One region of the Streptomyces sp. NPDC006208 genome, then DNA from elsewhere that is predicted to be linked to it. Evidence: riboswitches for the same ligand, from Rfam matches in the RefSeq annotation. Region 1 holds a riboswitch; the other holds the start of a gene.
The links. Region 1 has a riboswitch for FMN ahead of ribB (3,4-dihydroxy-2-butanone-4-phosphate synthase). Riboswitches for the same ligand answer to the same signal wherever they lie in the genome.
Positions count from the first base shown of each region.

Region 1 (5,777 bases):
CCAGGCCGATGCCGGCGCTGGACACCAGCAGACCCGCCATCAGCGCGTGGAACAGCCCGCCGAGGCGCTCAGGCGCAGGCCCGGCGTCCGCCGCCGACAGCCCGGCCCGGCCGACTCGCCGGGCCGGGCTCACTGCGCGGCCAACGCGTCACGCAGGCGCAGGAGTTCGCGGACCGGGGCGAGGTCGAACGGACCGGGGACCGAGACGATGATCTCCGTGGCGCCTGCCGCCGCGAAGTCCCCGGCCAGTCCGGTCTGCGGGGTGTCGATCATGACGGTACGGCCGATCTCGCGGGGATCGCGGCCGACCCGCTCGCACCACTGGTCGAGCAGGCCGTTGCGGCGGCGGAACTCGGCCACCGGGTCGGTGGAGTCCCAGCCGTACCAGTTCCACAGGTCGGCGTGCCGCGCGACGGCCGCCAGTGTGCGCTTCTCGCCACCGCCGCCGATCAGCAGCGGCAGCGGACCGGGCGGTGCCGGGTTGAGGCGGCCCAGACGCTCACGGATGGCCGTCACCGATGCTTCGAAGGCGTCGACCCGGGCGCCCGGGCCGGGGAAGGGGTAGCCGTACTCCTGGTGCTCCTGCTCGAACCAGCCGGCGCCCACACCGAGCACCAGTCGGCCGCCGCTGAGCAGATCGACGGTGCGCGCCTGGTCGGCCAGCAAGTGCGGGTTGCGGTAGGCGGTGCAGGTCACGAGGGAACCGATGGTCGCATGCCGGGTCTCGACGGCCATGGCGGCCAGCAGCGTCCAGCACTCGTAGTGGCGGCCATGGGGATCGCCGGTATGGGGTATGAAGTGGTCCCATGTCCACAGCGAGTCGACACCGAGGTCGTCGGCGGCGCGCCAGGCGGCGCGCAGGTCGGGCAGGTCGCAGTGCTGTGGGTGGAGCTGGGCGCCGATCCGGAGGGCGGGGCGGCTGGTGGGGGAGGTGGTCATCGGGTGTCTCCTGGTACGGCCGTGCCGGGCTTGGCGGGTGGGGATCGGGCGGCGCGGGTCAGCGCGGCTCGACGAAGACCCGGTACACCGGCGATCGGGAGCTCTCGGCCAGCGCCTTCTCCACGTCATCCAGTTCGTGGCGGGAAGTGATCAACGGCGTCAGCCGGCTCGCGAGCACGCCGCTGCGCAGCAGCGCGGCGGCAGTACGCCAGTCGGCGGGCTCCTGGCTGTAGGAGCCGGTGACGGTGAGCTGGCGGCGGTGCACCTCGTAGCCGGGCAGCACGGCGTCCGGGGTGTCGTGCGAGCCGCCGAACAGGACGATCCGGGCCCCGTCGGCGGCCGCCCGGAACGCCGTGGCAATCGCCTCGGGGGAAGCGATGGTGACGAACACGACGTCGGCGGACGGCAGTTCGCGGGCATTCTGCGGGGTCACCGCCTGGTCGGCACCGGCCGCGAGGGCGGCCTGCCGGCGCTCGGCGTCGGTCTCCACGACCGTGACCGACCGGGCCTGCTCATGCTGGGCGAGCAGCAGATGGAGACGTCCCATGAACCCGGCGCCCACCACGGCGACCCGGTCGCCGGGCCGGAACGCGGCCCTGCGGAAGGAGTGCACGACACAGGCGAGCGGCTCGCCCATCGCGGCGTGCACGGGGTCGGCGTCACCGACCGGCCAGGCGTGCGCGGCCGGCACCCGGACGTACTCGGACAGGCCCGCGCCCATGCTGATGCTGCCGTCCGGCAGCAGGCTGCCCTGCGGCGACGCGCAGACGGCGCTGTCGCCGGCGCGGCAGTTGCGGCAGGTGCCGCAGCGGGTGAGCAGGTCGACGGTGACCAGGTCGCCCACGGCGGGCGCGTCCTCGAGGGCGGCGGCACGCGCACCGACCCGCTCGATGCGGCCGGACACCTCGTGCCCGGCGGCGACCGGGTAGACGGGCATCTCGCCGGTGTAGAGCTTGGCCTCCATGGTGCACAGGCCGCAGGCCGCGATCCTGACGAGCACGTCGTCCTCGCCGATCTCGGGGACCGGGGTGTCACTCATCTCCACCGAGCCGGGGGAGGTAACCAACGCGATGCGCATCGGTCCTGGTTCCTTTCGTCGTGCTGTGCTGTGAGGGGCGTTCCGAGGACCGCCGGGGAGTGCAACGGGGCTGCCTGAACGCCCGGCGGCGCGGAGTGCGGGCGGCTTCGCTCGCCGGCAGGACTCCAACCGGCCTGCGATGCAGGGGAGTTCCCTGTGCGGCGCACGCCGGAGACAGCTCGGGACCGCGCGGTCAGCGAGCGGTCGGGGCACCCGTCCACACGGGAGGTGTCTCCCAGCCGGCAGGGGGCTGCCACTGCGCCCAGTCCTGGTCCCACCAAGGCGTGTTCCGGTCGAGCAGTTCGGCGACCCGGTCACCTTCGGCGCGCACCGCGGCTGCCTGCTCGGGCGTGAAGCCGCCGCTGCGGGCGCGGTGCTCGAACTCGTCCACGTCCTTCCAGCGGTACGGCCCTCCGTCGGCGGGGACCCAGAGGTCGAGTTCGTGGTCCAGGGTGTCGAAGCCCGCCGCGGTCCTGCGGTACGGGTCCTGGAAGTTGATGTACCACCCGGCGAACTCGTCGGTCGCGTCGTCCCGGAAGACCCAGACGGCGTAGGCGTCGCCGGGGCGTTGGAGCTGGAGGACGCCGCGGCTGCGCCAGTGGTCGGCCACGTCGCGCCAGGGGTGGGGACCCCAGGTGAAGTCCCCGTCACCGAAGGAGAGCCGGGTGCCGCGCGCCAGATGCACCGCGAGCAGGTCGGACCGGTCGGCGACCACCCGGACCGGGTAGCTCAGCCACGTCCGTCCGTCGAGGACCTCCCGGCGCAGGACGGTCGTGCCGGGTGCGAACCGGCCGGGCTCCGGGGTCCCGGCTTCGTCATCGGTGGGCACGGCTGCGCGTAGCGCGCCCTCGGAATTGTTGCGCATTGAAGTATTGCTCCCCCGTATTCACCGATCCGGCATTACGCGGACCCGAAATGCCCCTTTGCCGGAGAGGCGCCGAACTCACCCGCCCGTCCCTTGTCCACTGAAGCGGGCAACTGGTGCCGGTCTGACCTGTACTGACGGGTAGTTAGTGGCGTCCGGATCGTAGGCACAGCCTCGAGGCGTTGGCAACTCCTTTCGAGCGGCGCGTCGTTCACCCGCCGACCGGCGCGTGATGCAGGCCACAGTGACTCGATTTTGCCGATGCCTTGTCAAGATCACGTGGAGTGTGCAAGGTTGACGAAAGTTAATACGAACGTTTGCGCACTCCGGGGTCGGTGCAATTCCGAACCGGCGGTTACAGTCCGCGACCCGACCGCCTCCAGCGGCCGGTTGACCAGGTGAAATTCCTGGACCGACGGTGAAAGTCCGGAAGGGAGGCAGTGCGCGGCGAGCAGGGTCGTTCCCGATCGCTGTGGAAGTTCCGCACGTCCTCACGGGGGCTGCGGCGCCCGACGGGAAGAGTCACGTGTCCTTACGCTCGCCCGTGTCCCAGGCCCCGGAAGTCCGCGCCGCCAGCGCGAGGAGAGACTTCGATGGGCCATTTGCCGGGCAGTGCCACTGCCGGCGTGCAGCCCCGCCCGACCGGTCGTAGTGCCGTGTGCCGGGCGCGTGTGGCCCGCTTGGTCGACCGCGCGCCCCGACCTTGCTTCCACCGAACGCTAGGACCACGGGCATGACCACTACCGAATCGATACCGTCTCCCGTCGCCGGGGACACTCGGCCGCTCGATCCGATCGACCACGCGGTCGCGGAGATCGCCGCGGGCCGGGCGGTCGTCGTCGTCGACGACGAGAACCGCGAGAACGAGGGCGACATCGTCTTCGCAGCCGAGCTGGCCACCCCTGAGCTGGTCGCATTCGCCATGACCGAGTGCCGGGGCCTGCTCTGCGCCCCGATGCCGGGAGGCGATCTGGACCGGCTGGAGCTGGATCAGATGGTCCCCCGCAACACTGAGAGCCACCGCACCGCCTTCACGGTCTCCGTCGACGCCGCCGCCGGCATCAGCACCGGGATCTCCGCCGCGGACCGGGCGCTGACCCTCCGTCTGCTGGCCGACCGCAAGCGTTCGCCCGACGACTTCGTGCGGCCCGGGCACATCTTCCCGCTGCGGGCGCGTGAAGGCGGCGTGCTGGTGCGGCCCGGTCACACCGAGGCCGGTGTGGATCTGTGCCGGCTCGCCGGGCTGCGCCCGGCGGCGGCCGTCTGTGAGATCGCCAACTCCGACGGCACCATGGCGCGGCTCCCGGAGCTGCGCGACTTCGCGCAGCGTCACGGGCTTGCGCTGATCTCCATCGCCGCCCTGATCGACCATCTGCGGCGGATCGAGGGGTCGGCTCCCGTGCGAGCGGCTCGGCCGGGAGCGGCCCTGGGCTGATCGGCGGGGGAGCACCACGGGGGAAGGACCACGGGCCCGGCAGGCCCGCAGCTCTTTGAAGGGCATTTGCCGGGCCCCGTTCCGCCGTGCCCAGAATTGCGAATACTAATGAATTCGCCAAGAGTTCCCGCAGGCTTTGACATTGCGCCTGCGGTCATCCAATACTCGAAAATGACCACGAGTCAGGGGGAGGAACGGGCATGCTCGAACAGGGCGCTATAGAAATACTCAGAGGAATTTGGGAAGAGGTACTCGGCATTCCGGTCGACGATGTCGACGCCGATTTCTTCGACCTCGGCGGCGATTCGCTGCTGGCGCTGGCGATTTCCACCCGCGCCATCGAGTCCGGCCTTGCGATGCCGCGGTCCGCAGTTCTGCGCCGCAGCACGCTCCGCGAGCTGGCCGAAGCGGTCAAGGATCCCCAGCTGTTCGAACGGGTCTGACCGATGGCCATCGTCGTCGTCTACGACCAGGGCGCGGCCTCGCCACGTGAGATCATCGGCCGGCTGGGCACATCGGAGCCCGTGGTGGTGGTACTCGCGGACTCCGGGCACGCCCGCCAGGTCCGCCCGCTCCTGGAGGAGAACTGCGCTGCTCTTGTGCCGCTGGCCGACGGTGACGACGCGGTCGCCGCCCGACTGCGCGCCGTTGGGGCAAAAGGCATCCTGACCTTCAGCGAACGCATGCTCACCGACACCGCGTTACTCGCGGAACGGCTCGATCTTCCGTTCAACACCCCGCAAACCGTCGAGCGGTTGACCGACAAGGCTGTTCAACGGCGTCGGCTGCACGAGGCCGGCGTGGACGCCGTCCGCAGCGCGGTCGTCACCACCGCCGGACAATGGCCGGACGCACTGGCACACGTGGGGCTGCCCGCCGTGGTCAAACCGGTGCGCGGCGAAGGCAGCCGGAACACGGTCCGGGTGACGGACGCCGACCGCGGCGCCGCCGTGACCGGGGAGTTCTTGCGCGGCGAACCGGCTCTGGTGGTCGAGGAGTTCCTCGAAGGAGCCGACTGGGCCCCCTTCGGCGACTACGTCTCCGTGGAGAGCGCCGTCACCCCTGATGGCACGTGTCACTTCGCCGTGACGGGCAAGCTGCCGCTGGCACCTCCCTTCCGGGAATCGGGTCAGTTCTGGCCCGCGCCCCTCCCGCCGGAGCAAGAGGCCGAGGTGGTCGCTCTGGCCGATGGCGCACTGCGCGCACTGGGCGTCACCCACGGCCTGGTCCACACCGAGATCAAGCTGACGCCCGCCGGGCCCCGCCTGATCGAGGTCAACGGACGGCTCGGCGGGGACCAGACCGACCTGGCCATGCGTGCCGCGGGGCTCGATCTCGTCGCCCTGGCGGGCGAGCTGGCCCTGGGACGCAGCGTCCCGTTGACCCCCGTACGTCCGGAGCGGGTCCACTTCCAGTACTACACACCCGGACCCACCTCCGGCGGCCTGCTGGAACGTGTC
Region 1 covers NZ_JBEXSW010000049.1:49,750-55,526, reverse strand. The annotation lists gene ABZ208_RS31845 (MFS transporter) at 1-133, opposite strand, end outside; gene ABZ208_RS31840 (LLM class F420-dependent oxidoreductase) at 130-939, opposite strand; gene ABZ208_RS31835 (alcohol dehydrogenase catalytic domain-containing protein) at 998-2,017, opposite strand; gene ABZ208_RS31830 (DUF402 domain-containing protein) at 2,211-2,882, opposite strand; FMN riboswitch at 3,200-3,330, shown strand; partial or broken gene ribB (3,4-dihydroxy-2-butanone-4-phosphate synthase) at 3,616-4,260, shown strand; gene ABZ208_RS31820 (phosphopantetheine-binding protein) at 4,518-4,760, shown strand; gene ABZ208_RS31815 (hypothetical protein) at 4,764-5,777, shown strand, end outside.

Region 2 (5,777 bases), on a different contig from region 1:
GGACCCGAGCCGGGCTCCACGATCGTCGTACCGCGGGCCAGGTCACCGGCGAGTGCGTACGTCTTCCCGCCGAACGTCACGGTCCAGTTGGAGGGGGTCGACACCGGCAGGTAGTACACGAAGTCCAGCTCGACCGAGGCACCCGGCGCCAGCGTCTGCCAGGCCGGCAGTTTCAGCGAGACTCGGTGGTAGTCGCCCTTCAGCCCGCCCACATTGGTGCCGGTGTGGTCGCTGCGGATGACCGTTGTGCCGAACCCGGACTGGTCCTTGGCGTTCCCCGGCGCCGAAGAGCCGTAGTCGAACCGGAACTCCGTACCCCCGGGCAGCGTCGCCGTCGTGGTGTTCGTGATCTTCAGCTTGGGGCTGATCGGGTAGTTGGAGTCGCCGAGCGGGAACTGCCCGAACTCGACGTCGATCGCGACCGCTTCGGCCGGCAGGGTGGTCGTCGCGCGCGTCGCGCCGTACGGAGCCGCCGTCTTGAACGCGTCGTACATGGCCGTGGTGAGCGTGTCGCCCATCTCGTACTGGCCCTTGGCGGCGTTCCAGTCGTAGTCGCCCGCCAGCTCCCAGATCATGGTGCCGCCGATGCCCTTGTCCACCACGTAGTCGGCCTTGGCGCTCACCGACTGCTCGTCCTCGGTCGACAGGAAGACCTTCTTCTGGGCGTTCCACAGCCACGGTGCCACCAGCGTCGCGTCGTACTTGCGGACGTACGTACCCGTCAGCGCGGCACCGGCCGGGAAGCCGTACGCCGTGACGTAGTCGCCGACGACACCCTTCTCCAGGTTCTTGGCGTGCCACATCGGGTTGGATCCGGCCGGGGACTCGTTGCCCGCGGTGTCCTTGTCGTGCCAGAGGTTGTCGATGCCGACGGCCCCGTCCCCGCACCTGGTCAGACCCGCGCCGGCCGGACAGGTGGTCGAAGGCGCCTTGCCCCACAGCCCGTCCGTGCCGCCCTGGACGTTCTTGAAGCCCCGCGTGTAGTACGGAAGGCCGATGTTGATCCGGCCCGCCGGCATCGATCCGCGGAAGTAGTGGTACGCCCAGTCGGTGTTGAGGTAGCCGATCCCGCCGTACTGGGACGTGGAGTAGACGCCCGCCGCGGCCAGTTCGCCGTCCTTGCCGTCGTCGAACAGAGAGGCGTTGGGCCCGACGTACTCGTTCCAGGCGCCGTGCAGGTCGTACGACATGATGTTGACGTAGTCCAGGTACTTCTGGACCTGGAAGGTCTCCATGCCGCGCAGCAGATAGCCGGACGACGGCGCCGCCACGGTCAGCATGTAGTGCTTGCCGTCGCTCGCCCCGGCCCGGTCGAGCTTCTCGCGCAGGGTCTTCATCAGCGCCGCGTAGCCCTTGGCGAGACCCGCCCGGCGGGCGTTGGAGACCGAGTGGTCCAGCGGGTTGCCCGCGTCCTTCATCGAGGTCGGGTACTCGTAGTCGATGTCGACTCCGTTGAAGCCGTACTTCTTGATGAAGGCGACGGCCGAGTCCGCGAAGGTGTCGATGCCGGCCTGGTTCACCGAGCCGTCGGCGTTGGTCGCCGTCGAGTAGAACCCGCCGGAGGCGACCCGGGTGCCGTTGCCGTCGAAGTAGCCGCCGGTCTCCGCCCAGCCGCCGACCGAGATCAGCGTCTTCACCTGCGGGTGCTGTTTCTTGAATTTGTTCAGCAGATTGAAGTGACCCTTGTACGTGTACGCCGGGTCCATCTCGGCCCCGGCCACCCCGGGCCATGTCATCCCGGTCGCCGCGTTGTCGGCGCCGTCCGCGCCGACCGACAGTTGGTTGGCCGAATCGATGTGTCCGAAGGCGTAGTTGATGTGGGTGACCTTGTCCCACGGGATGTCGGAGGCGAGGTAGGCGGGGGTGCCGTCCTTTCCGGTACGCCAGCCGGTGAAGTAGCCGATGACGCGCCGCTGATGGTCGGCGCCCATCTTCTCGCGGCCCTCGGTGTCGTAGACGGAGCAGTAGGGAACGTTCACGCCCGGGGTCGCGTACAGCCCGTCGGGGCGACAGGACTCCTGGCTTGCGGCGTGCGATACGCCTGACGAGAGCGCGCCGGCCAGCAGCGAGGCGGCAGTTGCCGCGCCGACCGCGAGCAGCGAGGCTCTGGTACGGGTGGGGGACAGCACGATCGTTCTCCTCCTGGTGGGGGTCCCGCTGCACCCCGCCAGGGGGCGCAGGGGGGTTCGGCCTCGCACAACTGGCATGGGGATGGTGCGGGTTGGCCTACGGGCGTGCGCACGCCCGCGGCGTGATCCGCGGAGGTGTCGCAGAGATTAAGAGGACTAGACCAGTGCGTCAATAGGTCTGGACCATTCCGCAGGTGGAAGCGTTTTTCGGCCACTCCGTACGCTGTCTGTGAGCCAGTCCACAGCCATCACCTGCATGGCCGAGCGCCGGGCGTGGCACACTTGCCCTGTATCAGCAGCAGCGCACTCCGGGGTCGGTGCAATTCCGAACCGGCGGTTACAGTCCGCGACCCGTCCGCAGCCAGCGGCCGGTTGACCAGGTGAAATTCCTGGACCGACGGTTAAAGTCCGGATGGGAGGCAGTGCGCGGCGGGTGACCCTTGTGGTCCGCCGGCCGTCTGTGGCCGATCGTCCTCAGCGACGACCGGTTCTGTCGGTCCCGGCGTTGCCATGAGGTGTTTCTCCGCTCTCTGTCGTCATCGACAGCCCCGGAGTCCGTGCCCGAAGAGGCAGGAGGACCCGGTGGCCACCGCAGCCGAATCGAACGCCATGCGCCGAGCCATCGCGCTCGCCGCCCGCGGACTCGGCTTCACCAGCCCCAACCCGGTCGTCGGGTGCGTCATCACCGACGCCTCCGGACAGCCCGTCGGCGAGGGCTTCCACCAGCGCGCCGGCGGCCCCCATGCCGAGGTCCACGCCCTGCGCGCCGCAGGCGAGCGTGCCCGCGGCGGCACCGCGTACGTCTCCCTCGAACCCTGCAACCACACCGGGCGCACCGGCCCCTGCGCCCAGGCACTTGCCGACGCCGGGGTCGCCCGCGTCGTGTACGCGGTCGGCGACCCGAATCCGCAGGCCACCGGCGGTGCCGACACTCTGCGCGCAGCCGGCGCAGAGGTCGAGCAGGGCCTGCTCGCCGACGAGGCAGAGGCCGGCAACATCGCCTGGCTCACCTCCGTACGCCTCGGGCGCCCCTATGTCCTGTGGAAGTACGCCGCCACCCTCGACGGCCGTATCGCCGCCGCCGACGGCACCAGCCGCTGGATCAGCTCGCCCGAGTCCCGCGCCGACGTCCACCGGCTGCGCGCCGAGGCCGACGCGGTCGTCGTCGGCTCCGGCACCGCCCGCGCGGACGACCCGCACCTGGCCGTGCGCGGCATCGACGGCGCCGTCCAGCCACTGCGGGTCGTCGTCGACACCGAAGCCGCCGCCGTCAGGCCCGGCGCGCGCGTCCTCGACGATGCCGCACCGACCCTGATCGCGGTCGCGGAGGACGCCGACACCGCTCTTCCGGACGTCGTGCGGCTGCCGCGGACGGCCACGGGCCTGTCGGTACCCGCCTTGCTGGCCGAGCTCCATGGGCGCGGCATCCGCTCCGTGCTCCTCGAGGGCGGCCCGACCCTCGCCGGCGCCTTCGTCGCCGCGGGCGCCGTCGACAGGGTCGTCGGCTATCTCGCCCCCGTACTCCTCGGTGAGGGCCCCGCCGTCCTCGCCCACGCAGGAATCACCACCATCACCGCGGCGTTGCGGCTCGACGTCACCGAGACCGTCCGTATCGGCCCCGATCTGCGGATCACCGCGACCGTCCCCAAGGGAGCTTGAGTGTTCACCGGAATTGTCGAAGAACTGGGTGAGGTCACCGCCATCGAGGACCTCGGCGACTCCTCGCGCTTCCGACTGCGCGGACCTGTCGTCACCGAGGGCGCGAAGCACGGCGACTCCATCGCCGTCAACGGTGTCTGCCTCACCGTCGTGGAGTTCGGCGACGGCGAGTTCACCGCCGACGTGATGGCCGAGACCCTGAACCGCTCCAGCCTCGGTGCCCTGCGGACCGGCGCGCGCGTCAACCTCGAGCGCCCCATGGCTGTCGGCGACCGGCTGGGCGGTCACATCGTCCAGGGCCATGTCGACGGCACCGGCACCATCGTCGCGCGCAAGCCGTCGGAGAACTGGGAGATCGTCACGATCTCCCTTCCCTCCGACCTCACTCGATACGTCGTCGAGAAGGGCTCGATCACGGTTGACGGCGTCAGCCTCACCGTCGTCGACGCCGGCCCCGACCACTTCACGATCAGCCTCATCCCCACCACCCTCGCCCTGACCACGCTGGGCATCAAGCAGCCCGGCGACCCGGTCAACCTCGAGGTCGACGTCATCGCCAAGTACGTCGAGCGGCTGCTCGGCGCCGACGCCAGGGAGAGCACGAAGTGAGCGGTCTGTCCTGGCTCAACTCGGAGGCCTTCACGGTCCTCGGGCAGCACATCAAGTGGTCCGACATGACCGGCAACACGATCGGACTGATCGCGCTCGCGCTCGGCTGGCGGCGCTCGGTGTGGACCTGGCCCGTGCAGTTCGTCTCCGGTCTCGTCCTCTTCACCGCCTTTGCCTCCCACCTGACCGGCAGCGCCGGCAAGCAGGTCGTGGTGATGGCCGTGGCCGCGTGGGGCTGGTGGCAGTGGACCCACGGCCGGAAGCAGGCCGAGGACGGGGCGATCGCCGTCCGCTTCGCCACCTGGCGCGAGCGCGGTGTCATGGCGGGCGCAGCCCTCCTCGGCACCCTCGCCGTCGGCGGCCTGTTCACCGCGTACCCGTCGCTGTCCTGGGACGCCTGGCCCGACGCGTACATCTTCGTCGGCACCCTCGTCGCGATGTACGCCCAGGCACGCGGCATGGTCGAGTTCTGGTTCGCATGGCTGCTCGTCGACCTGGTCGGCGTACCCCTGAACTTCGCCAACGGCTATGCCTTCTCCGGTTTCGTCTATGTGATCTACGGCGCGCTCGTCCTGTGGGGCATGCGCGACTGGTGGCAGCGCTCCCGCCGGAGCGCCGAGCCCTCCCTGGAAGGAGCACCGGCATGACTGCCCTGCCCGCGTGGTACTCCGCCGACAGCGCCGAGGACCTCTCGCTCGACCCTGTCGAGCAGGCCATCCGCGACATCGCCGCCGGCCGGCCCGTGGTGGTCGTCGACGACGAGGACCGCGAGAACGAGGGCGACCTCGTCATCGCAGCGGAGAAGGCGACCCCCGAGGTCATCGCCTTCATGATGAGCGAATGCCGCGGTCTGATCTGCGCGCCCATGGAGGGCGACGAGCTGGACCGGCTCGAGCTCCCGCAGATGGTCGAGCGCAACACCGAGTCCATGCAGACGGCCTTCACCGTCTCGGTCGACGCGGGCCCGGCCCACGGCGTGACCACCGGTATCTCCGCCGCCGACCGCGCCACGACACTGCGGCTGCTCGCCGACGGGAAGTCCGAGGCCACCGACTTCGTACGCCCCGGCCACATCTTCCCGCTGCGCGCCAAGCCCGGCGGCGTACTGGTCCGCAACGGCCACACCGAGGCCGCGGTCGACCTGGCCCGGCTGGCCGGGCTGCGCCCCGCAGGCGCCATCGTGGAGATCGCCGGCGAGGACGGCGTCATGCTGCGCCTGCCCGAGCTGGTGCCCTTCGCCCGCAAGCACGGCCTGACGATCATCTCCATCGAGGACCTGATCGCCTACCGGCGCAGCTCCGAGCCGACGGTGAAGCGTGAGGCGGAGGTGAACCTGCCCACCTCCTTCGGCCGGTTCACCGCCTACGGCTACCGCTCCAC
Region 2 covers NZ_JBEXSW010000040.1:66,141-71,917, reverse strand. The annotation lists gene ABZ208_RS28650 (chitinase C-terminal domain-containing protein) at 1-2,129, opposite strand, end outside; FMN riboswitch at 2,429-2,559, shown strand; gene ribD (bifunctional diaminohydroxyphosphoribosylaminopyrimidine deaminase/5-amino-6-(5-phosphoribosylamino)uracil reductase RibD) at 2,712-3,788, shown strand; gene ABZ208_RS28640 (riboflavin synthase) at 3,789-4,397, shown strand; gene ABZ208_RS28635 (nicotinamide mononucleotide transporter family protein) at 4,403-5,044, shown strand; gene ABZ208_RS28630 (bifunctional 3,4-dihydroxy-2-butanone-4-phosphate synthase/GTP cyclohydrolase II) at 5,041-5,777, shown strand, end outside.
Region 2: another riboswitch for FMN. It lies ahead of ribD (bifunctional diaminohydroxyphosphoribosylaminopyrimidine deaminase/5-amino-6-(5-phosphoribosylamino)uracil reductase RibD); the one in region 1 lies ahead of ribB (3,4-dihydroxy-2-butanone-4-phosphate synthase).